2 regions of the Prochlorococcus sp. G4PB16 genome follow, and region 1 is predicted to be linked to the other one. Evidence: predicted binding sites of a transcription regulator. Region 1 holds the regulator's gene; the other holds the start of a gene.
The links. Region 1 encodes NtcA, which controls nitrogen genes in cyanobacteria. Its sites were predicted from a motif close to GTANCNNNNGNTAC; they were not measured.
Positions count from the first base shown of each region.

Region 1 (12,463 bases):
TATAGAAGAAGGAGCCTACAAGATGCTTATATCAGGAAAATGGGATGCGACTTCTCAACTACTAGAGGCAGAGAGAAGCATCAAGAATACAGTCAGAAATCTACCTTATTTGAACCATTTTAAATCTTAAATCTAAAAAACTTCTTTTACAGAATTATCAAAATTAAATCCATTTAGACGAAAATATACCCCCCCTCCATAAGTATTCGGATGATAGTAAATTCCAAATTCATATGCTCTTTTTTGCCATAAAAGACCTAACTTAGTATCATAATATTCACCATATTTTTCTGAGCTCTTATCGATATTTAAGTTAGAAACAATATCTAAAATTATTGGCCCATATATTTGTTGCATTAAACTTATATTTAACGTTTTCAAATCAATTGCATTGTCAAACTTAAATGGACTATTTCCAGATTTAATTTTCAAACCTGGCATAACAGAAAGTTTTGTAAAGTCAAGAAAATTATTCTCTAATCTACCTAATCTAATTTCGGGACCAAGACTAAACTTGAGAAAGCCCTGATTATTACCATCCTCATATTGAAAAAAGGCTGCATTTATATTAGTTTTTAAAACTAATTCAGGGTAAATTAAAACAGGAGATAAAAGAGTATATTTCTTTTCATCAAGATTATTTTTATTCCCCTTCCATATCTGATATTGACTATCTAAAGAAGAAAAAATACTAGATCGCCAAAGACTCGCCATATCACTATTTTCAAGTTTTTCTGCTTCGTATTTAGCGGTTCCTAGCCCTATGTTTAAGTTATTTAATACTTCACCAGCTTTAAAATTATAAGACTTTTCGATAAATCCACCATATGCAGTTTTTATTTCAGTCTCGCCGATTGAGCCATTCCAAGCTCTAGATCTATAAGTAGTAAAAATATTAAAATTCACATCTTCTAAAAGAGGCATTTTAAAATCCTTACCAAAAGAAGATGAGTGTCTTAGTCCACTAAAAAACCTAGTTGAATTTAAAGTACTTAAATCATTATCACTATAAAATATCCAATCTTTATAATGTGCATTAAGTTTAAAATTCATACCAAATAGATCATAAAAACTAATATCTTTTTTATCTTCAATTTTGTTGTTTTTATAACTATTTGTTTTACCCAAAATAGCCCTGTTAATTAAAAATTGAGGCTGAAAATCAAGTTTTATATTATTAAACCTTGTAGTTTCACTTCTTCTAATCAAGACTAGACCATCTCGATCTTTTCCGTCTATTATCAAATCAAATTTATTTCTCTTTTTTTTCTTCCCTCCAAATGATCTTTTACCTAGGAAGATTTTAGTTCTACTCTCAAGAATTAGATTTGTTTTAGAAGAAGTAATAAGTAATTCACCTCCCTCCTCTTCTGCAATGACATCTATACCTTCAAAAGAAATTTGATGTGGATCAAAAGGATCATTTGTAAAATTTATTCTATTAGATTTCCAACCATTTTCTTGAATTGTTATTAAATCAGACTTGAATCTCCAACTATTAATTGAACCTATTGATTTGTTTGATCTAGTGATTTTATTTTGGGGTAGATTAATATTTCCAAAAGAAAATTCAATTCCATCATCATAAGAATTTTCTCCATTAAATTTATTTATCGATTTTTTTTCCTCAATAGAATTTCCAGAATTGGAATCAACTCTCAAATCATCTAATACATTCTTAATATCTAATATCCCAAATGCCTCTTTAATAAATCCTTCTTTATTTAATAAATTAAATTGAAATTGATTGCCTCTAAAATATTGACGTCCCTTGCTGAATCTAATATTTCCCTCCGCAGATAAAATACCAGTTGATTTTTCATATTTTAAAAGGTCTGATCTTAAGACCCCTCCATTTATAATGGCCTTAACATTACCCTCTGCTAAATAAATATTCTGATCAAAATCATATTGTTTATCAGAAAAAATCCTTAAGTTTAAAAATATATTTTCTTCTTTTGATTTTTCTAAAGGTGATTTTTTACTGCTTTTACTTAAAGTACCAACAGAAAAGTCATAATGTTCAGCTTTATGTAAATTGCCTACATAATTATTCTCTTCACTAATAGCTATCTCAAATAGAGACAGAAAAGTATTAAACCCTAGAAAACAAAGGTTTAGAAGCAAAAAATATCTTTCTTTCGCCGCCAAATGAGTTAAGCCGACGAAAAGATAATAACTAATAAAGAAATTACAGGAACTTTCTTAGTCCAGTAATTAGCCTGTCATTTTTTAGTCTTGAGGACTTTCTAAATCCTTTCTATTTGGTGTCCTTGTTGGATCACTTGCCAAGAAACCAAATAAAAAGATCCCGACAAAGAAAAAGACGACCGTATAGACGGAAATCTTGAGGGCAAGCATGAATACGAACTATCTAAATAGAGCTTAAACCTATCCTATGAAGTCAATAACTCCAATCAAAAAAACAAAGGTGTTACAGACTTTTGGAAATAGAGAAAATCAAGATCAAGGTAATAAAGCTAGAAAAGCCAATAAAACCAAGGGAAATTCATAAAAAGATCAAGATTGATTCAAATTCAAATTAAAAAAATCCATAACTTTCTTTTATTTTTTTTTTGATTTTCCTAGTTTTTCAATTTATTTCAGAACATATCTCTCAAATATCATTTTTTTTAGGACATTCCATCACAAGTTTCTACAGTCTCTTCTCCTTTGGGACAAGTTCCCATACAATAGCGGGACTCATACAAATCTGAGCTAGAGAAACGACATGGGACAAAAAACAGCACTTGGATCTTTGCTGAAATCTATTGGCAATTCTGGACAAGGAAAGGTTGTTCCTGGTTGGGGAGCTGTACCAGTAATGGCCTTTATAGGAGTTTTACTTTTGATTTTCTTAGTTATTATGCTCCAAATTTATAACCAGTCACTTTTATTACAAGGATTTTCGGTCGACTGGAATGGCTGAGTTGAGTAAATTCTAAATACTAGTGGTTCGCCCATGAATATTTTTGGGGTTGGCTTGCCCGAAATAGCTGTTATTGCTGGATTAGCACTTGTTATTTTTGGTCCAAAACGTCTTCCTGAGCTTGGGCGAACTATTGGAAAAACTCTTAAAGGTCTGCAAAGCGCCTCTACTGAGTTCGAACGTGAAATCAAAAATGCCATGAAAGAAGACGAGTCTTCAAATGAAAACATTTTGGACAAAGAAAATTAATTTATCCAAAACTAATTAGATATATCTCAATCATTAGGATCAAGAACGATTTTTTATTTGTATGTCGCCCGATAACTTGAAATTATTAGTTGGCTTAGGTAATCCTGGAGCTGAATATAACAAAACCCGTCACAATGTAGGATTTATGGTCTTAGAGCAACTAGCTAGTCAAAACAATTGCAATTTTCGTGAAAGCAAGAAACTCTTCGGCAAAACTTGCGCATATGGATTAGGTGCTAATAAAACTAGACTTTTAATGCCTAATACTTATATGAATGGAAGTGGAAAATCGGTGCGCTCAGCAAAAGATTGGTTTAATTTAGAAAATCATCAATTGATAATCTTAGTAGATGATATGGATCTTCCTCTTGGGAAAATCAGAGTACGCTCTAAAGGTAGCTCAGGAGGGCACAACGGATTAAAAAGCATTATCAATCATCTTGGCTCTACTGAGTTTAAGCGATTAAGGATTGGGATAGGCCCCCCAAGTGAAATTCAAAAAGAGAGGAAATCTAAAACTGTTTCGCACGTTTTAGGTAGCTTTTCAAAAAACGAATTTACAATATTAAATTACATCATTCAGGAAATTATTAGTTGTTTTGATTTAATTACTTCTAATAATTGGGACAAGATTTCTACTCGACTTAATTCTTTTAAACCTGAAAATTTATAACTTCAGAAAAATGAATACCAAACCATCAACTACTGCATATCTTCAGATTCACAAGCAGTGCTTTAATAAAAAAAAAGTTGAAGGAATTGTTCGAGCCGGAGATTTTGAGTGGAATTTTATTTGGGCTTTCAATCATGGGCAACTTTTTATAGAACCTCCACTTGGTAGAGCGCTAATAAAAGATGCTTTAGAGCGTTACTTAGTAAAAGCGGATTATAAACTTGAGTCTGGTGGAAATTACATTTTCACAGTTAGGGCCAAATTTTAATATCTAATTTATTAGGCCAAATGAATGTATATTTTAAATAATCTTCTAATAAAATCAATGCGACAACTGCATCAAGATTATCAGGAGGGAAGAGCATTTCTTTTGGAAGCCAACGAATGAAATAATTTGGAGGCCAAATCTCCCAATATCTAAACCTTGCCCTTAGTGTTGACCCTGTTTCATTAACATATTTAATATTAAAAATATTTTTTTGTTTTAATTTTTTTTCTATATACTTACAATTAGTTCCATCACCAACTATTATTTTATTAATATTATAGTTTTCATTCCAAAATGATACTAAATCAGAAAACTTATTTAATGAAGATATTCCTGCATCAATGATTTTTCCAGATTTAATATCAGCTAATAATAAGCCACACTTTTTATTCCCAGGATCTATGGATATATAAAAACTCATTTAGTTTTGTTTCTTAAAACATTTTCTAAAGATTGTAATTCTAATGATATTGAAACTTTATCTGCACTTTGACTATTATCAAGGGCCCTCGCAATAATTTTAAAATCTCCACTTTTTCTACTAACTAGATATTTACCTAAATTATTAATTTGATTAGCATTGATTTTCAAATCAGAGCTTAATGACCCTCTTCTCCTAACCTCAGCCAAAGTTGAAGCAAGTAAAAGATTGATCTTTTTACTGATAGATTCAGAATCAGAATTTGATAAATATATATTTTCTAAGGCAATAACTTCTCCTTGTCTTGTAATGATTTTATTTAATGTGACTTCAGGGAATGCATAAACATAATTCTCACCTTTTAATATATTTCCTGCTGATTTAATACTAACAACCCAACTTTTATTATCAGCTATTTTACTTTCCAGCTTCTCAATATCATCTTTACGGACTAATAATATTCTTCGATATTTTGATTGATTTGTTTTTACTAAGTTAAAAGCATAAAAATTTGCTTGCTGCAATAGACTTTCTATAAATTTTTTTGTATCAATATTTTTGTTTATTTTAATAGTCTTAGTTGCTAAAGTTTGACCACTTCTTATTACTACATTTCCACTTCTTAAAGCATATAAATTCTTTTCTAATTTTTTTAATTCTTTCTCACTCTCAGTGATCTTTGAACGAATACCCTCTAATTGAAATAGTCCAACCCTTAAATCTCTATCAAATGCAACCATAGTTGCAAATGAAATAGCACTAATAATACTACCTGTAAAAACAGTTATTAAAACAGCTGTACTTTTAGGTCTTAATTTAAAAACACTTAAACGCGCTTTACCAACTCTTGTACCTAGACGATCTCCTAAAGTAGAAAGTATTCCACCTAGGATTAAGATTAATAGAATTTTCAGCCAGGCTGTCACAGCAAGAAAGAGGAAAATTAATCAAACCTCCTAAACCTTAGTATGTAATGGCCTTCAATTAAATCTTTTTGCTAACGCAATCGGATCAAATATAGTTATTTTTTTCCTATCTATTGCCAATAATGAGGAACTTTTCAACTCACCAAGTAATCGTGTAATAGTTACCCTAGTTGAACCTATTGCTTCAGCTATAGCTTGATGAGAAAGTCTTAAGTCAATTGTTACTCCTTTTTCACCTGGTACACCAAAGTCCCTGCAGAGAACAAGCAAAAAGCTTGCCAATCGAGAGGACATATCTCTATGAGTTAAGGTTTCAATCATCGTTTCAGTTTGAAGTACTCGACTTGATAAACCTTGCAGAAGTAGTAATCCAACTGAAGCATCTTGCTCAATTGCATTTCTCAATGAGGTTGCTGGGGCAGAAACAAGTTCAACACGGGTAAATGCAACAGCATGATAAAAACGATCTGATCTATTTCCTGTTAATAAAGATAAAACTCCAAAAAGACTATTCTCTCTCAACAAAGCTACTGTAATTTCTTCACCTGTTTCATAAACCCTACTCAATCGAACTGCACCTCTCCTTATTAAATACACTCTTTCGGCAGGATCACCAGGAAAAAAAATAGTTTTTGACCTGTCTACGATTTCAGTTGAAACCCCGTCAAGAGATTTAATTACATCCAAGAGAGTCTTGCTTGGCGGTATAGAAGATGATGAATTACCATCCATCGGGCTATTTCTTGGGTTGTTGAAACGAGTAAAGCCACGATAAGAAGTGACCATATTTAATTTATTGTTCAAAGAACATTAATAAGTTGATAAAAAACGATATGTAGCCATGGCGACTTTTTTGAAGCTAGGTCTCCAATCCAAGCCTGCACTTACCTGAAAATTCTATCTTTTGACGCTCAAAAACCTAAGGAGCTATGGAAAAAAATTTAAAAACTACATTTTTTGTCCTCACATGAATCATTTATGGACCTTGAAAGTAATGAGAACCAAGTATTGTTGTTTCATACACCACAGATAGTGTTGAATTTGTTGATTAGAAATTTTATACCGCTAGATTAATTTAAAACATCCTGATAAAAATTGAGATGAATGCAGGAGTTAGCATTAATGCTCAAAAGATGGGGGCATCGTCATCAACTGAGACTTCTCTAAGGCCTAGCCCCAGAAGAAAGCCTTTACGACTAGTTGAAACTCAAGGTCAATTCCAAATCCACACTTCTACTTTTAGAGGTAGTTTTTCTGTTGTTCTAAGTGAGGCAATTAGATCGGCCGGATTAGGAAGCCAAGTTTTAATAGCTCAATTTTTGAGAGGTGGAGTAAATCAAGGACCCAATGGAGCGATAAATCTCTGTGGAAGACTTGAGTGGTTAAGACCAGCCATTGAAACCTGCTTACCCGAAAAAATATCGGAAGAAAATTTATGTTTAAAAAGAAAGTATGAAGAAAAAGCCATAAAAGAACTTTGGGAATTTTGTAAAGCTCGTTTACTCGAAAAAAAAATAGATAAAATCGTTCTTGATGAAATAGGAATGGCTATTAGCCTTGGTTTCATTGAAGAAAATGATTTAATTTTCATGATCAATAATCGGCCATCATCCACAGATATTATTCTTACAGGGCCATCAATCCCGCCTAAAGTAACTGAAATGGCTGATCAAATTACTGAATTACGCTGCAATTAAATGTTAAAAAACGATCGTTGGATTTCTGAACAGGCTTCTTTAGGAATGCTTGAACCTTTTCAAGAAAAGCTTATAAGACATCTTGAACCTGAATCAGAAAAATCACCTGTTTTAAGCTTTGGTTGCTCATCATATGGATATGACTTGCGTCTCTCTTCTAAAGAGTTTTTGATTTTTAGGCATGTCCCTGGCACAGTCATGAATCCTAAAAAGTTTAATCCTGATAATTTAGAACCTACAGAATTAAAAGAAGACGAGGATGGTAAATATTTTATTTTACCTGCTCACTCTTACGGCCTTGGGGTTGCATTAGAAAAAATGAAGGTACCACCAAATATTACTGTTATTTGCCTTGGTAAAAGCACTTACGCCCGCTTAGGAATAATTGTAAATACAACACCTGCTGAAGCAAGTTGGGAGGGTCATCTAACCCTTGAATTTAGTAATAGCTCCGGAGCAGATTGCAGAATTTATGCCGATGAAGGTATTTGTCAATTGCTTTTCTTTGAGGGAGATCCTTGTGAAACGACCTACAGTGATAGGAAGGGAAAATATCAATATCAACAAGAAAGAGTAACTCTAGCAAAGGTTTAAGAATGGGTTTTGTTCAATTAATAACTTTTACACCAGACGCTGAGAAAAGCATGGCATATATTGCCAGGGTTAGTAATCCAAAAAATCAGGAAAATGATGACTTTACTAAATTAATTCGTTATTGCATTAAAAATGAACATTGGAGTGTCTTTGAGCAAGCTTATATGACTTTGCAAATAGAAACTACTAGAGGAATTGCAGCACAAATATTAAGACATCGATCATTTACTTTTCAAGAATTCTCGCAACGCTATGCCGATAGCAGGCAATTAGGAGAAATTCCAATACCAGAATTAAGAAGGCAAGACAATAAAAACAGACAAAATTCCATCTCAGACTTACCGGAACAAGTTATTAATACATTTAACGAAAAAATCAAGCAACAGTTCAAGAGGAATAAACAACTTTACGAAGAGATGTTAGAAGCTGGAATTGCAAAAGAATGTGCAAGATTTGTACTCCCACTTGCCACCCCAACAAGGATTTACATGACAGGATCATGTCGATCGTGGATTCATTACATAAAGTTAAGAACTGGACATGGAACACAAAAAGAACATATGGACATAGCCCAAGAATGTAAAAATATTTTTACACAACAATATCCAGTGGTTTCATCCGCTTTGAACTGGCTAAACTAGTTATGAATTCTGGGACCTTCTAGTCTAATATTATTATTATTATTCTTAGAAATTAAGTTACTAGAATTTGAAAATTTAGTTAAAGATGGTAACTCAGAGTTATTAATTAAAGCAAGAAAGATTTCATTAAGTTCACTATACTTCCTAACTCCTAATGAAAAACCCTTAAATTCACCTTTATCGTCAAAAAAAGTTAATTTAGGAATACCGTTGACTTCATATTTATCAATCAAATCTAACCACCTAGAATTATCGACATTAAGCAAAACTATATCTATTTTATTTAAATTTTGTTGTTCAGCTTCAATCATATAAGGAGCCATTTCTTTGCAAGCTTCGCACCAATCCGCATAAAATTCAATTACCGTGGGTTTTCCATTTGACAATGCTATATCTGGTTCAAGAGATTTCTTCGCCATTTGATCAAGCATTTTACTTGCTTTAAATCCACTGCGGAAAAAGAATAGTGAAGCAACTAAAAAAAGACTTAGAAAAACTAAAAGAATTTTCTGCAGGAAGCCAAGATCTTCATCTCCATTTGTTTTATTAATCATGAGTTAAAAATTTATACTAATAATTATATACATAAACTTTAAATTGGAACATATCATATTTATCAATTATAAATTCATTTAATTAATGAATAATAGATTATTTCTAATATACATTGCTCTATAAATTGGCAAATCTTTCTTAAGTGAAAATAATTCTCTATCTGTTTTAACATTATAAGGATTCTCATCAATGAATCTTTGATCTCCTAAATCTTTACTATTAAAATATCTGTTTTTATCAATCGTATTGGTCATATATTCAAAGAGTTTGAATATATCACTTTGAATAAATATTTCTCCATCCTCACTCATAGATTTAGCAATTGAATTTAAAAGATTTGTTTTTAAAACTCTTCTTTTAAAGTGTTTTCTTTTAAACCAGGGATCCGGGAATTGAATAGAGACTCTTTTTAATTGACCATAATCTAAATCTGACAACCATTCATCTAGACTGACATTTACATTACAAAATAAAAATTTTAAATTATTCAATTCTAATTTCTTTCTTTTTTTCTCACATAAGCTAACAAGAGGTTCTCTTATCTCAAGCCCAACAAAATTCCAGTCAGAATATTTTTTTGCTAATTCAATCAAAAATTCACCTTTTGCAGATCCAATATCTAAATGAATTGGATAATGAGATTTCCGAAAAAGAACATTCTTACTTGGAAGTGATAATGGTAACTGAAAAAATTTGCTTAGAGGATTTACATGCTGTCTCACAGAATGAAAGCTGATATGAATAAATCAGATTATTATATTAGCAATTCAACTAAATTTTTCAGAAGATAGTCTAAACGCAAGCAATTTATAAATTTTTAATTGGGGTATATTAATTATCTTGTTTTGTCTCTAGATAATCATAAACCGATCTGTGCTCTTTGTTGATTGATAGAGTGATTGTTTGTCCAAATATAGAAAAAAACTTTAATAATTAAGAATACATATAAAAAGAATCCATTAAGGTTGATAATAAATATGAATAAAAAATTTTTTTGACTGAAATTCAATTCCAAATTCTAATTTGGCTCTCATATCGAATCGCGGCTACCTTCGCGTTTGGGTTACCTTTATTTTTATTGGTTTGGGCAAAAAGATCAAATTTAAGCTCTATTGATCGACTTTTATCAATTTATTGGAAAGTTTCTAGTCTTTATGCGATAAACCTTTTATTTCTTAGTGTTGAGAGCCAGTTAGGTCAATTAATTTCATTAGTTGCACCAATACTTATGGTTAGCTCAGTTTGGTTTTGGTGTGATCTAAATGCAGAAATTGATGAAATGCCTGTTTATAAACCAATTGCTTTAACTACCAGAATTTGGCGATGGAGCTTATCTTTTTGGTGCTTACTAAATACTGGACTTCATCTATTTAGTTGGAGATGTTTAAATTCAATTAATGAAAATTATTGTGATACTTGGAGAGAGATTCCATTTAATTCATTCATTACAACAAAAACAATAATAAGGTTTGTTTTAGATGGTAATTGGAGCAAAGGATTTGCGACATTTTTTGCATATTTAGCTCTAATACTATATTTAATGGGTTTACTTCAATGGTTGATTATCCAATTGCCAAAGAATGGTCGTTTTGCTGGTAAATTCTAAAAACTAATAACTATAATATTAGATTAAATTGTTATCTATTATATGGCTAAAACTACTTTTTCGCATCTTTTACAAATATTGGGATGTTGTTCATTTTTGCTCATTTCATTTTCATAATGCCAACACCTTTCACACTTAAATCCGGTTGCTTTTGCGATTTCAACAGAACCAATATCATTGTCCTCACTAACTAAAACTTCAGGCCATGGCTCACCTCCAATTTGCAAAGATGAAACTAGGAACCAATCTCTTAATACATCAACATTATTGGATTCACTTTGAGCCAACCATTCAATAGCAGATTGAACTTTTACATCAGATATATCAAACCTTACTGATGCTTCCAAAGAAGAACCTAACTCTTGATTATTTCTACAACTCTCCAACATCCGATTAATAACAGCTCTGAGTTTGCGGAGTTCAATAACATGGCAATCAAAGCTACTATTTCTCCATGATTTAGGCGCTAAAGGCCATCCTCTTTGAAATACGGAGGCTTCCTCTAAACTATATGGAATATTCTGCCAAATATCCTCTGCCATATGACATAAAACAGGTGCAATTAATCCAGATATTTTCTCAATTACCAAGGATAAAACTGTCTGACAACTTCTTCTTCTAAAGTCAGATTTAGAACTAACATACAACCTATCTTTTGCAATATCCAAGTAAAAATTAGATAGATCCACTACACAAAAATTCTGAATTGTTTGGAAAAATTTAGAAAATTCAAAATTATTATATGAATCTGTAATCTCATCGATTACTTCAGCTGTTCTATTCAACATCCATTTATCTAACAAAGGTAAGTTAGCGATATCAATGGAATCATTTTTATAATCAAAATCATACAGGTTGCCTAATAGATACCTTGAAGTATTTCTAACCTTACGATAAACATCCGAAATTTGCTTCAGTATATTTGATCCGATAGGAACATCTGCAGAATAATCCACAGAACTAACCCATAACCTCAAAACATCCGCTCCGTAAGCGGGCTCTAATTTCTTATTTGAACCACCGTTAATTATAACCAAAGGATCAATAATATTTCCTAAGGATTTACTCATTTTCCTACCATTCTCATCTAATGCAAAACCATGTGTAAGGACCTTTTTAAAAGGTGCATGTTCATTAACTGCTACAGAAGTTAATAAAGAGGACTGAAACCAACCCCGGTGTTGATCAGATCCTTCCAAATATAAATCTGCTGGATAATTTAAATTTTCTTTTTTAGAAATAACTGAGGACCAACTAGATCCAGAATCAAACCAAACATCCATAGTATCAATACCTTTTTGCCATCGGTCTGCTTCATTTAGATAAGAAGGAGGTAATAGCTGAGATTCTTCATATTCCCACCAAATATCTGATCCATGAGTAGAAAACAACTCAGCTATATGAGAAATAGTTTCTTTATTTAGCAAAATCTCTCGCCCATTTTTCTCATAAAATACTGGTATTGGAACCCCCCATGTCCTTTGCCGGGAAATACACCAATCTCCTCTTTCTCTAACCATAGAATTAATTCTATTTTTCCCAGATTCAGGAAGCCAAATTACATCATCTATTGCAGTAAGAGCTTTATCTCTAAATCCTTGAACTGAAGCGAACCATTGTTCTGTAGCTCTAAAAATAGTTGGTTTTTTAGTTCTCCAATCATAAGGATACCTATGCTCATATGGAATTTCTTTAAGCAAAGATCCTGTATCATTCAGATCATTTATTATGACAGTATTAGCATCTTTTAATACATTTAGACCTTCATATTTTCCAGCTTCCTTCGTCAAAAACCCTTTTGAATCGACTGGGCAAGAAATTGGTAAATTATATTTTTTGCCAGTATTAAAGTCATCAACACCATGACCTGGAGCAGTATGTACTAATCCTGTACCTGAATCAGT
Region 1 covers NZ_CM186289.1:1,689,456-1,701,918, reverse strand. Annotated here, with positions in the region: gene AC6EIZ_RS09600 (3-isopropylmalate dehydratase small subunit) at 1-130, shown strand, start outside; gene AC6EIZ_RS09595 (DUF3769 domain-containing protein) at 133-2,151, opposite strand; gene AC6EIZ_RS09590 (photosystem II reaction center protein I) at 2,233-2,361, opposite strand; gene psbH (photosystem II reaction center phosphoprotein PsbH) at 2,732-2,929, shown strand; gene AC6EIZ_RS09580 (TatA/E family twin arginine-targeting protein translocase) at 2,963-3,178, shown strand; gene pth (aminoacyl-tRNA hydrolase) at 3,240-3,851, shown strand; gene AC6EIZ_RS09570 (DUF3146 family protein) at 3,862-4,119, shown strand; gene AC6EIZ_RS09565 (RuvC family protein) at 4,103-4,540, opposite strand; gene AC6EIZ_RS09560 (DUF3084 domain-containing protein) at 4,537-5,466, opposite strand; gene ntcA (global nitrogen regulator NtcA) at 5,521-6,198, opposite strand; gene AC6EIZ_RS09550 (cob(I)yrinic acid a,c-diamide adenosyltransferase) at 6,567-7,163, shown strand; gene dcd (dCTP deaminase) at 7,164-7,757, shown strand; gene thyX (FAD-dependent thymidylate synthase) at 7,760-8,398, shown strand; gene AC6EIZ_RS09535 (thioredoxin domain-containing protein) at 8,395-8,952, opposite strand; gene trmB (tRNA (guanosine(46)-N7)-methyltransferase TrmB) at 9,031-9,675, opposite strand; gene AC6EIZ_RS09525 (DUF3177 family protein) at 9,948-10,559, shown strand; gene ileS (isoleucine--tRNA ligase) at 10,598-12,463, opposite strand, start outside.

Region 2 (12,463 bases), 420 kb from region 1:
CTAGTACAGCAAGTGATTTCCATGGGGTATCAAGTAATGCAACAGAGAGAGGGAATATAGTACTTATAGTTGGACCTACGTTTGGTATGACGTTTAAAATGCCTGCTATCAAAGCATTAGCAATTACTAATTTTATTCCTAATAAATATAGTCCAATAGAAGCGAGTATTGCTACACATATAGAGCTAAGTACAACTCCAGACATCCAATTACTTAGAGCATTGCCGCACCTTAATAAAATCGTTCGTGCTCGCCTTCTATAAAACGAAGGAACTAATAATATTGCAACTTCTCTATATGAATTAGGTTGTAAAGATATCATTAGGCCAACAGAAATTATAAAAAACAATTGAATAATTCCAATTCCAACATTACTTGCAAGGCTGATCAATTTTGTGATGCTATCTGTTACTCCACTGGCAAGGGTGGCACTGTCTGGAATAATGCTGAGCTTGTTTGTGAGTATTGTTCTGTCTGCTAAATTGGGAATACTATCCTTATATATAAGCTCTGCAAAATCAAAAAATGTATTTATAGATAGATCCCATAGTTTGCTAGCGGCAGAGGGTATTTGGTTGATTAATTCTTGAAACTCACTCGTAAACTGTGGTATGATTAAAACTATTGAAAGACTTGAAATTAATATTATAGATATTATTGTTATTCCTAAGGAAATCCATCTGGAAAGATGAAAAAAATCTCGAATTTTACCAGTAATTGTGCAAAGAGCCATTGCTATAATTATAGATGCGAAAAAAAGTATAATTATTTCTTTTAAACCCCATAAGATTAATATAGAAATAATTAAAGCTATAATTGATAGCAAGTTTGTTGGTTTCAATTAAATTATTTATTTATTTTTTGAGAATTTGCATACCTTAATGCAAAACGCATGAACCTTTCAAATTCCTTTTCTGAATTCCAATTATACGTAGATTTTACATCCTTAATATAATTTTCTGAGATAGATAAATCAATTTTTTTTGTCGATAGCTCACCTTCTTGGTCAATTAGATACATTTTCTGTATTGATCTGTAATTTTGTACTGTTATTGATTTAGGTCTGTGGAATTTATATACTACATAACCTTTTTTGCCATCGATATTTCTAAATAAACGTATTTCAGGTTGCTCTTTTTCGCTTTCCCCTTTAATAAATTGAATTGATACATCCTCATTGCTTTTAGTCATCTCTAACTTAGTTTTCATTAAAAGACATATCCTTATATAAAACTATAATGGGTTGAGCTTCTCATTTAAGATTTTAATTAAAGATAATTCTAGGCTTAGACCACTAAGATCAACAGAATTAATATTTTTTGTTTTTTTTAGTTCGTAGTCATAACATCTATCGTAATAATCCAGCATTGCTTCGCAGGCTCGAGACCATTCTTTTTTTTCTATCGCATTCAATGCCTCTTTTGTTCTTTGTGGTCCTAATCTTTTACTTATTCTATTTACAGCATCTTTTAATTCGTTTTGAGAATTTTGACTATATAGATTGACTAAATTTTTCACACGCTCATTTTTAGTTTTAATTATTTCTATGATCGGGGCTTTTTTCATTTTTATATACAAACTTGTTGGTATGCGACATTTTCCTAGATTAGAACTTTCAGCTTCTATCCATATTTCATTAGCTTTACTTTGTTGAAACTCATTAATTGATTCGGCAAGAATATTTTCAAATTGTTGTGTTGAGGGTTGCTTCTCCATACCTAATGAACCAAAACTGCTTCCTCTATGATTAGCAATTCCCTCTAAATCAATTACAAATATATTTTCTTTATTTATGTGATTTAGTAGGTCGGTTTTTCTTGTACCAGTTTTACCTCCGATAAGTCTTATGGGTAGGTCAGCTTCGAATTGATTTAAGACCCATTTTCGATAACACTTATATCCACCTTTTAATAAATAAGTATTAATTCCAATTGTCTGTGCAAGCCATGCAAAAGCAGCAGATCTCATGCCTCCCCTCCAGCAATATATTCGCAATGATTTATTTCCTTTCTCTTTTGCTTTGGTCGTTTTTAGAATTATTTCCAATAGTTTTTTAGTTTTAGGAAGGGTAATTTTTAAACCAATAAATATTGCTTTTAAGCGACTTTCTTTTTTATAGCTTTTCCCTATTGTCTCTCTTTCAACATCAGAAAACAGAGGAATATTAATAGCGCCTGGCCAATGACCTTTGCAAAATTCATCTGGGCTCCTTACATCAACAATTTGGCTCGTTGAATTTCGAAAATCCGTTACGGGATAGGCTGAATTGGCAGGTTTCTCTGACATAGTATTAGTGATCAGGTCAATTTAGGCCGGCAGTAGATCATGACTGAAGAAAAAACACATCCAAATAAAGAGACTTTAAAGGAATATTTGGAGTCTTTTAGAATGGCTTCAGAAAGGAAACGATTTAGTTTGTTAAATGGTTTAGAAGAGCGAGTTGAGGAGCTTCTTAGCCTTGGCTCTTCTTTAATGTCAGTATTTGATCCTGATGTTTATGATTGGCCCCCTGGTTTCATTTTGCAACTCATTCACAAAAATGATGATAAGTTTATAAAAAATAATCTCGATTGCGATGACCTTTGTTGGTTTAATTCCCCATCAGAGGTTGGTTTTGATTATTCACCTCTTCAGAGATATTTATTAAACGAGAGTTATGAGGATGCTGATCGTTTTACTAGCTCAAAACTTAGAGAGCTTGCTGGGGAAAAGGCTGTAAATAGAGGTTATGTTTATTTTTCCGAGGTTGAAACAATACCCTCTATTGATTTGTCAACTTTGGATAAACTATGGATTGTTTATTCAAGAGGAAAATTTGGATTTTCAGTTCAAGCAAAAATATTAGATTCAGTAGGTGGAAGATATGACAAACTTTGGCCTCGAATTGGTTGGAAAAAAGATGGAGTATGGACTAGATATCCAAAAGCTTTTAATTGGTCAATTGAAGCACCCAATGGTCATATGCCTTTGGTTAACCAGCTTAGAGGAGTTCGATTAATGGATGCCTTGCTAAACCATCAAGCATTAACAGCTAAAAGCTAGAAATTTAATGATTAATTTTTAATGTTCTCTCCAAGGATACTATTTATGGATTAAGTTGAACTTATGTTTTTTATTTCCAGATTAATTGTCTGATTAAAAGATTAATTTACAAAGAAAGTTTTAATTTTGGAGATTTCTAAAAATTGGGCTGTTTTTATTCATCCCTCTACTTTAAAACTAGCAACATTTATTGAAACTCTTTTAGAGCCAGTAATCTGTAGTGAAACCGCAAAAAGAATAGAATTGGGCCTCCATGAGGCACTTGTTAACGCCGTAGTGCATGGCAACTTATCTAACCCTAATAAAGTTATTCGTGTTAGACGAATTCTTACTCCTAACTGGTTTGTATGGCAGATTCAGGACGAAGGACTAGGTATAGTTAAAAATAAAAGATTATGCACTTTACCTCTTGAAATTGATGCTAATAATGGAAGAGGTATATATTTAATTCATAAGTGTTTTGATGATGTTAGATGGAGTAGAAAAGGGAATAGACTTCAGCTATCAATAAAGAAATAATTCTTTAATGACTATTGCAGCCTTTATCTTTTAAGTCTTCTCTTATCCACAAAATTGCTTGCATAAGTAGGTCTTCTATTTCTGTTTCATCTCCATCATGAATTAATTGTGAGATTGCGGAAATAATTAATTCAGCGCTTCTTCTTTGTTTGTTCCCCCTAAATTCATGCCAGTTATGATTGTTCAAGCTTATTTCCTTGTGAAGCTGTTGTGTTAGTAAAATTGTTTTTTCTGACCAAATCTTTCTATTTTTTCTTGTCATGATTTTTAATTTGTTTTATTCTAAATTTCAATATTTTTTTGTTTTTTGAATTAATTTGGTTTGTTTGCTTTCCATACTTTAGTCATAAAGTGAGATTCATTAGTTACGGCTGCAAATCCACTGGTTTCTAATCTTAAATTTATATCATCGATTATATAGTCTCTATAATACGGCTCATGAAAAATCTTATGAAAATTTTCCATTATTGGAGTGAATTTTGGAGAATCTTCTATTTGAATGGAGTCCGCAAGGACAAGAGTCCCACCAGGTTCTAACAATCTAAAGCATTCATTTAAAACATTTTGTCGCGCATCTCTAGGAAGTTCGTGAAGTAGAAAAACACAAGTCAGTGCTTGAAAACTAGATGATGAATAGGGCATATTTTCTGCATTGGCTTTGGTTAGTTGAACGAGATCCCCACTTCTGGAACTTAGATATTTACTAGCCTGCTTTAAGTATGAACCAGATAAATCAATACCATAAAGTTCTGCTTCAGGTAATGCACTTTGTATTTGTTGGAGTGTTCTTCCAGTTCCTGTTGCTATATCTAATATTTTTACTCTCTTTGAGTTTTCAGACAAATATTTTTTTAGACCTGTTTTCAAAGGAGATAAAACTCTTCTTCGCATTGAATCTGCTGTTCCATTAAAAAGAATCTCAACTTGTAGATCATAGATTTCAGCAGAATGCTCACTTAGATAACCATCCGTTTGGTGATGAAAATTCTGTAAATAGTAATCAGGGTAATCTTTCTCATTTACATTTCTGGGAATTTCTCTGGTTTTATTTTTTTTACGCCTCTCCCATGTTTTAGGCATGTCAAGCCAAACTAACGGATATTTTTTTGCCCATTCCAGCCATGGAGCTTCGAATAGTTGAGATTTTGGATAAACACCTGCCTCTGCTTCTTGCCAATCAATTTTTTCTAGTTTTTCCATTGACCGTCTAACTTCTGTTAATAGATCTTGATCAATTGGGAATTTTCCTGGGGCTGCTTCGGGTGCAAAAAATTCCATTAACTTCGTACTCAACTCTTTATGAGCTAGGCCAGCAAGCGTTTTTCCTTGTTGAAGAGTGTGATATGCAAATTTTTTAAGGCTTGGCGCTGCCATGAACCATTGATTAATTTCTTTATTATCTAACAGATTTGATTGATTAGTGACGAATTAACAAAAAAAAAATAAGGTCTATGTACAAATTGTGCATAGACCTTATTTTTTAAAACTCCAATTAATTAATCCAAAAAATTTATTTTAGGCGTCATAGTACATAGTGAATTCATGTGGATGAGGTCTTTGTCTTAGCTGTTGAACTTCTTCGTATTTAAGATCTATCCAGTTTTCTATGAAATCATCAGTAAATACTCCTCCCTCAGTTAAATATTTGTTGTCACTTTTCAATGCTTCTAATGCATCATTCAACGAGGATGGAACTGTGTCTATTTTTGATAGTTCCTCCGATGGAAGTTCAAAAAGGTCGACATCAACACCATCTCCAGGGTCAATTTGATTTTTGATTCCATCAATACCTGCCATCATCATTGCTGAAAAAGCAATATAAGGATTGGCTAACGCATCGCCCGATCTAAATTCAAGTCTCTTTGCTTTTGGACTTGGCCCAGTCAAAGGAATCCTTACTGCTGCTGATCTATTGCCTTGTGAATAAACTAAATTAACTGGTGCTTCAAAGCCTGGAACCAATCTTTTGTAACTGTTGGTAGTTGGATTCGTAAAAGCAAGGAATGAAGGAGCATGTTTCAGAATCCCCCCGATATACCATTTTGCCGTTTGAGATAAATTGGCATAAGTACCTTCTCCATAAAATAAAGGCTGACCACTTTTCCATAAACTTTGGTGAACATGCATTCCTGTTCCATTGTCATTAAAGACTGGCTTGGGCATGAAAGTTGCAGTCTTTCCATATTTTTTGGCTACATTTCTAACTATATATTTGTAAATCATCACATTGTCAGCTGCGTTGATTAGGGGCGCAAATTTCATCCCTAATTCATGTTGACCAGCACCCGCTACTTCATGATGATGTTTCTCAATAGGTATGCCCAATTCGCCCATCAGTAGAAGCATTTCAGACCTCATATCTTGAGCTGTGTCATTAGGGGATACTGGAAAATAACCTTCTTTTAATTGAATTTTGTACCCAAGGTTTCCTCCTTCTTCCACTCTCCCTGTGTTCCAAGGAGCTTCTATGGTATCTACGCTGTAAAAACTTCCGCCTTCCCCTGAGTTATATCGAACGTCATCAAAAATAAAGAATTCTGGTTCAGGACCAAAGAATGCAGAATCTGCAACACTCGTGCTTCCTAAATAATCCAATGCTTTTTGTGCCAAAGCTCTTGGACATCTTGCATATGGTTCTCCGCTTCTGGGCTCCTGAATTGAACAAATCAAGCTAAGAGTTTTGTGATGGTAAAAAGGATCTATCCAGCTTGTTGATGGATCTGGAACCATCGCCATATCGGATTCGTTTATAGCTTTCCAACCTCTAATGGAAGAGCCATCAAAAGCAAGTCCTTCTGTGAAAGAGCTTTCTTCAATCAGATCTGAAGCTACAGTTAAATGTTGCCACTTACCATGCAGGTCAGCGAATTTTAGATCTATTAGCTCAATGCCCTCATCCTTAATTTGACGAAGAACATCTTGAGAGGTCTTGCTCATGATGAATTTGATTTGCAACAGAGATACTTAATTATGAAGGTAATGAGCGTTTGCATTCATTTTTGTATCGACAAGCACTTTTTTTAGACTTTTAACAGAATTCTTTCTTTATTTTCTCTCTTATTTGGGAAATCTAGCTAATTCCTATTGCAATCCCTAAAAAAAATACCCCGACTTTGCCTATTGCCTTTTAGGCTCAGTAGATAAACAAAAAGATCTGTTTTCTTGGCCACTCAAATTCTTCCTTCTGTTGATAATCAACATCGTAAAGATTTTGGTCCAACTGTTTCTCCTGAAAGGTTATTGCTTGGGCCAGGTCCATCTAACGCAGATCCTGCTGTGTTGAAAGCGCTATCTCAGCCTCCCATTGGCCACTTGGATCCCTTTTATGTGGATTTGATGAGTGAGGTTCAAGAGTTGCTCAGATATGCATGGCAAACAAGTAATCGATTAACACTTCCAATGAGTGGTACAGGGAGTGCCGCAATGGAAGCAACTTTAGCAAATGTTGTTGAGCCAGAGGATACAGTTTTAGTTGCTATTAAAGGATATTTTGGACATCGACTTGCTGATATGGCAGGAAGATATAAAGCAAATGTTGAAACCATTCACAAAAATTGGGGGAATGCATTCTCTCTTGACGAAATAGAAGATGCGCTGAAAAAGCATAACCCAGCTGTATTAGCAATTGTTCATGCAGAAACCTCCACCGGTGTTTGTCAACCTATGGATGGAATTGGTGATTTGTGTAGAAAATATAATTGTTTACTACTTGTTGATACTGTGACTTCATTGGGAGGCGTTCCTCTTTATTTGGATGAGTGGAAAATTGATTTAGCTTATAGTTGTAGTCAAAAAGGATTAAGTTGCCCGCCTGGATTAGGTCCTTTTTCAATGAATGAGAGAGCTGAGAATAAAATGTCAAATAGAAAAGACAAGGTACCTAACTGGTATCTAGACGTTTCTTTATTAAACAAATATTGGGGTAGTGATCGGGTATATCATCATACGGCTCCTGTAAACATGAATTTTGGCATTAGAGAAGCGCTTAGATTGTTAGCAGAAGAAGGATTGGAAGTTTCATGGGATAGACATAAAAAAAATTCGAAACTACTTTGGAGTTCTTTAGAAAATATTGGTTTAGAATTACACGTTAAAGAAGAATTGCGATTGCCGACGCTAACAACAGTGAAAATACCAGAAGGAGTTGACGGTAAGGCATTTACTAAACATTTACTAAATAATTTTGGGGTTGAGATTGGAGGTGGACTTGGTGATCTTGCTGGAAAAGTATGGAGAATTGGTTTGATGGGTTACAACTCAACCTCTTCTAATGTAGATAAGATAATAAACATTTTTGAAACTGAATTACCTAAATTTAGATAATAAACTTTCTCTAGGTAATACTCTTTTATCTTTGAACCAATCTAAGATTATCTTTCTAGATTCTACTTCCATTATTCCTCTTTCAATCAACACTTTGTGATGGGCACTTTTATGTTCTGCGAGATTAATCGTTCCACCTAGTGCGCCTCTTTTGGGGTCTGCAGATCCATAGATAATCTTTCCCATCCTTGCTTGTATTAAAGCGCCTGCGCACATTGGACATGGCTCCAGATTTACAATCAAAGTGCAGTCATTAAATCTCCAATCGTTATTTATCCAAGAAGCTTGTCGAAGCGCTACCAACTCCGCATGACCTAAAGGATCTTTCATCGCTTCCCTTCTATTCCCTCCATAACCAATACATCTACCCCTCTTGTCGAGGATAACTGCTGCAATAGGGACTTCCCCTCTCTTTCCTACGAGCTTTGCTTTAGATAACAATCTTGTCATCCACATTATTTTTTCTTCCTGACTCAGTGCTATTGGTTTTGACAATTTTTTAGATGTTTGGGGAATTATCAAATAAAATGTTTATCTAGAGATTAATCATTTTTTTTGGTTTGAACTTGATCATCAAATACTACAAATAGAGACTTATTTTCTTTGGACCCTTTTGCATCACCTCACAATTTAGATAGAGAACTTCATTCTTTTCTTGCTGAAGCCTCAAGTAATCTTTGTTATTGGTTTGCTGAATCAGGCAGTCAAGGTCCAATGCCTGATTCCTTTGATTTGCCTGAGGCCTTTCCTAATAAAAAAGGTTTATCCAATGAAGTTTTATTGAATGATATTCAATTATTAATGAATGGTTCTTACCGACCATCTCATCCAAGGGCTCTCGCTCATTTAGATCCTCCTCCTCTATCAGCATCGATTGTAGGAGAGCTTATTTGTGCAGGTTTGAATAATAATCTTTTGGCTGAAGAATTATCACCTAGCTTGACATCCTTGGAAAGAAACTTATGTAAATGGTTTTGTCAGAAATTAGGTCTTGGTGATTTGTCTGGAGGTGTAGCGGCTAGTGGGGGAAGTTTAAGTAATTTAATGGCATTAGTAATAGCAAGAAATGTTGCTGGTCTAGAAAATGATCCCAGTGCAGTTTTTTTTGCAAGTGATGATTGTCATGTCTCATTTTCAAAATCTTTAAGGATTATGGGCCTTAAACAAGAATCTTTCCAAAAAGTCCCTACTGATGAAAAAGGTAAATTAGATATTTCTTCCTTGTCTTCAAAATTAAAAAAAATAAAATCTCAGGGAAAAAAATGTTTTGCTGTCGTGGCCACAGCAGGAACTACTGTAAGGGGAGCTATTGATCCACTTTCTGACATCGCTCACTTTTGCAAAAAAGAAAAAGTTTGGCTTCATGTTGATGGTGCAATTGGTGGGATTTATGGTCTATCAAAAATAACTTCAGAAATTGTTCAAGGTTTAGGTTCCGCAGACTCCATAACTGTTAATCCACAGAAATTATTGGGTATCGCAAAAACTTCCTCTTTATTACTGGTAGCTAATAAAAAACATCTTTCTTCTACCTTCTCAACCGGACTCCCTTATGCCGAACCAATTACAGGAAATGACTCTCATGGTGGAGAACTTGGTATTCAAGGTACTAGGTCCGCCGAGTCATTAAAATTGTGGATTGGTTTAAGACAATTAGGTGAAGAAGGTATTGAAAAAATACTTTTGGAATCTATTGAAAGAAGATGTTATTTAGAATCAATAATTGATTCATCAAAATTTAAAATAATATCAGGACCTCTTCATCTTTTAGCTATAACACCGAACAATTGTACTTCTTCTCAAGCCTCCGAATGGTCTATTAAAACGAGAAACTCTTTATTAGTCAACAAGTTTATGCTCTCAAGACCAATTTATGGAGATAGATATTATTTAAAAGCTGTTATGGGGAATCCTAATACTAAATTTGAGGATTTAAAACTTTTGTCTAATCTTATTAATCAATCAATTATTTGATTAAAAATGAATAAAGATTTTTTTAACAAAAAAAATATAGTGGCATTTATAACAGCTGCAATATCAATTTTGATTGGCCTAATTTATTTGGCATTGGTTTTTATTTTAGACTTTAGAGGTCCGATGACCCCTCCTCCCTCGGAGGCCTTGATCTCGGTGGTAGTTTTCTAAGTTTTTTTTCAACTATGGGATCAATAACCCTTTCATAAGCTCTTCTAATAAAACTTTTGAAATACTCATCTCTTTTATTTAAGTTGTAATGATACTCAACAACTTCTTGGATTCCACCATCTCCCCAATTTTGGTCTTGTTGGAAATAAGTTATAAAACTTGCTCCTGCAATTCTAGTAAGCCAGGAAACACTTACACCTTGAATTACTTTGCTAACAACTAATGTTGGGAGTGACAGACTTAATGTTGAGCTTATTAATGAAACACCACCTTGAACTAAACCCATAGTTGCAAGTGTTTTTCCTACCGATATAGCTAAATTCTTTGCGCTCTCTTTGGTAATTTCAACACCATAGATTTTTGCTATTTCAATGACCATTTGAGCATTAACAGCCGCCGCAGCGATCATGTCGATAACAGGTAATGGCGTTAGTATTAATGCACCTCCACTCATCCAACCATATTTATCAACACATTTTTTTGCTGATTGACTTCTTTGCTTAACTAATAATTTTTTACCTTCTTTCCCAAGATTGCTGCATTGAAGCAAAATATTATCTGCGATTAATTCTTCACCTTCTTCGTGTAGGATATTTGCTAATCTTCTAATTAAACTTTCGATTTCAGGGGCTGGTTGATAGGGCTTTTTCCCAGGGATTGCAATTGTCTGAGGGGAGGAGGATGTACAAATAATATCTTTTGGCTCAATAAAATCACCACATCTAGAATTTAGAATTTCGATTAATCTTTTTTCTTCATTTTCTCCTCTTAAATCTATCTTATTAAGAACAAGTAAAAGTCTTTTTCCTGCTTTAGATAAACTCCTAATTATTCTTGTTTCTTCAGAACGTAAATCTCCATCTATTACTACTAACATTAAATCAGATTTGCGTGCTTCTATTAATGCACTCTTTTCCCTTCCTCTGCCTCCTTTCCCGGCTTCTAATATTCCAGGCGTATCAATAATTCTTATTCCTCTTGGAAGTCCTTTGAGTTTTAGCCTGAAGGTTTCTTTTTCTCTTGTTGATCCCATTTCAGGACTAACTTTACCTACTATTCTTTTTAAAAGAGCTCTTATTAGTGAGGTTTTGCCACTAGAGCCAATTCCAAAAACTACTAAAATAATATCCCCTCTATCTAACTCTAATGAAACTCTATCCTTCTCATCCTGTAGGGCCTTGGCTTTGACTTTATCATTAATTAATTTGATTAGCTGATCAATACTTTTTAATGATTTATCTGCAGCTTGCTTTTTAGTTGTTAATGAAAAATCTATAATTTTCTTCTTCATTTTTATTTTAAATATCGATTGTAGATTGGTTTGTATCCACTCTATTTTCTTTGAATAAATTAAACCGCAAATTAATAAAATTGTGATTAATACCGCAGGTATATTTATTAATCTAATTATTGCTCCAACCAAGCCCACAAATATTAAGCTAATAATAATTATAGATATATATAATATTATTTTTTTTGAACTATAGATTTTCATATAATAATAACCAATTGTTTAATATTTTTTTCTTGGCTTGTCTTTAGCTATATCAACTAAAAAACATATTATAGCAATATTTATTGATACATCCGCTAGATTGAAAATAGGAAAATTAATAGGAACTAGCTCTATGAAATCTACAACATAACCTTTTAATAATCTATCAATTCCATTGCCTAACGTTCCGCCTAAAAGATATGCAAGTCCAATTAAATTCCAATAAGATCTCGGAGGGTATTTTAAAATAATAGTAATTAATAATAATGAAACAATAATACTTGTAATCGTAAGAAAGTTTGTTGAGTCGCTAAAAAGACTAAATGCAGCTCCTTTGTTTCGTATTAGGGTGAAATTTAATAAATTAGGAATAATATTTTTAGACCTTTCAAAGCCTAATGTACTTAAAACTAAGAACTTACTAATTTGATCTAAAAAAATAATAAAAATAGAGTAAACTATTATTTTCATTTTTCTACTCTTAAAGGAAATCATTTTACTATTAATATTTGTTTTAGTAATATTGATAATAGACTTATTGATATGCATAGTAATAATTGATTTGGAAAAGGTAAAAAAGTATTAATCAAAATCAGATCGGATAAAGAATCTAACCAATTTCCGAAGAGTTTACCAAAAATTAAATAAATAATACCTGTAATATGCAAAATGCATAATGATAGGATTGTATAAAATGAATAATTGATTAAATTAGCTTTTGAAGCATTTTTAGCTAAAAAACCACATGTCCAAGCAGCAGGAATAAATCCTAATAAGTACCCAAATTCAGGGGTTAAGATATAACCTACACTTCCTCCACCATGAAAAACAGGTAAATATAATAAACCTATAATCAAATATGAAATTGCAGAAATTGTTCCAATTTCGGGTCCACAGATCAATGAATTCAAAAGTAGCCCTTGGATTTGCCAATTGCTA
Region 2 covers NZ_CM186289.1:138,854-151,316, forward strand. Annotated here, with positions in the region: gene AC6EIZ_RS00730 (AI-2E family transporter) at 1-841, opposite strand, end outside; gene psb28 (photosystem II reaction center protein Psb28) at 847-1,191, opposite strand; gene mnmH (tRNA 2-selenouridine(34) synthase MnmH) at 1,234-2,286, opposite strand; gene AC6EIZ_RS00745 (GUN4 domain-containing protein) at 2,326-3,042, shown strand; gene AC6EIZ_RS00750 (ATP-binding protein) at 3,169-3,561, shown strand; gene AC6EIZ_RS00755 (DUF6439 family protein) at 3,566-3,823, opposite strand; gene AC6EIZ_RS00760 (class I SAM-dependent methyltransferase) at 3,874-4,935, opposite strand; gene glnA (type I glutamate--ammonia ligase) at 5,077-6,498, opposite strand; gene AC6EIZ_RS00770 (pyridoxal-phosphate-dependent aminotransferase family protein) at 6,724-7,884, shown strand; gene AC6EIZ_RS00775 (nucleoside deaminase) at 7,867-8,334, opposite strand; gene AC6EIZ_RS00780 (pyridoxal phosphate-dependent decarboxylase family protein) at 8,488-9,858, shown strand; gene AC6EIZ_RS00785 (YcjF family protein) at 9,971-11,524, opposite strand; gene lspA (signal peptidase II) at 11,543-11,995, opposite strand; gene AC6EIZ_RS00795 (biotin transporter BioY) at 12,016-12,463, opposite strand, start outside.
Region 2: glnA (type I glutamate--ammonia ligase) is a predicted target of NtcA. The motif match lies at 6,563-6,576, and genes of this name have one in related genera.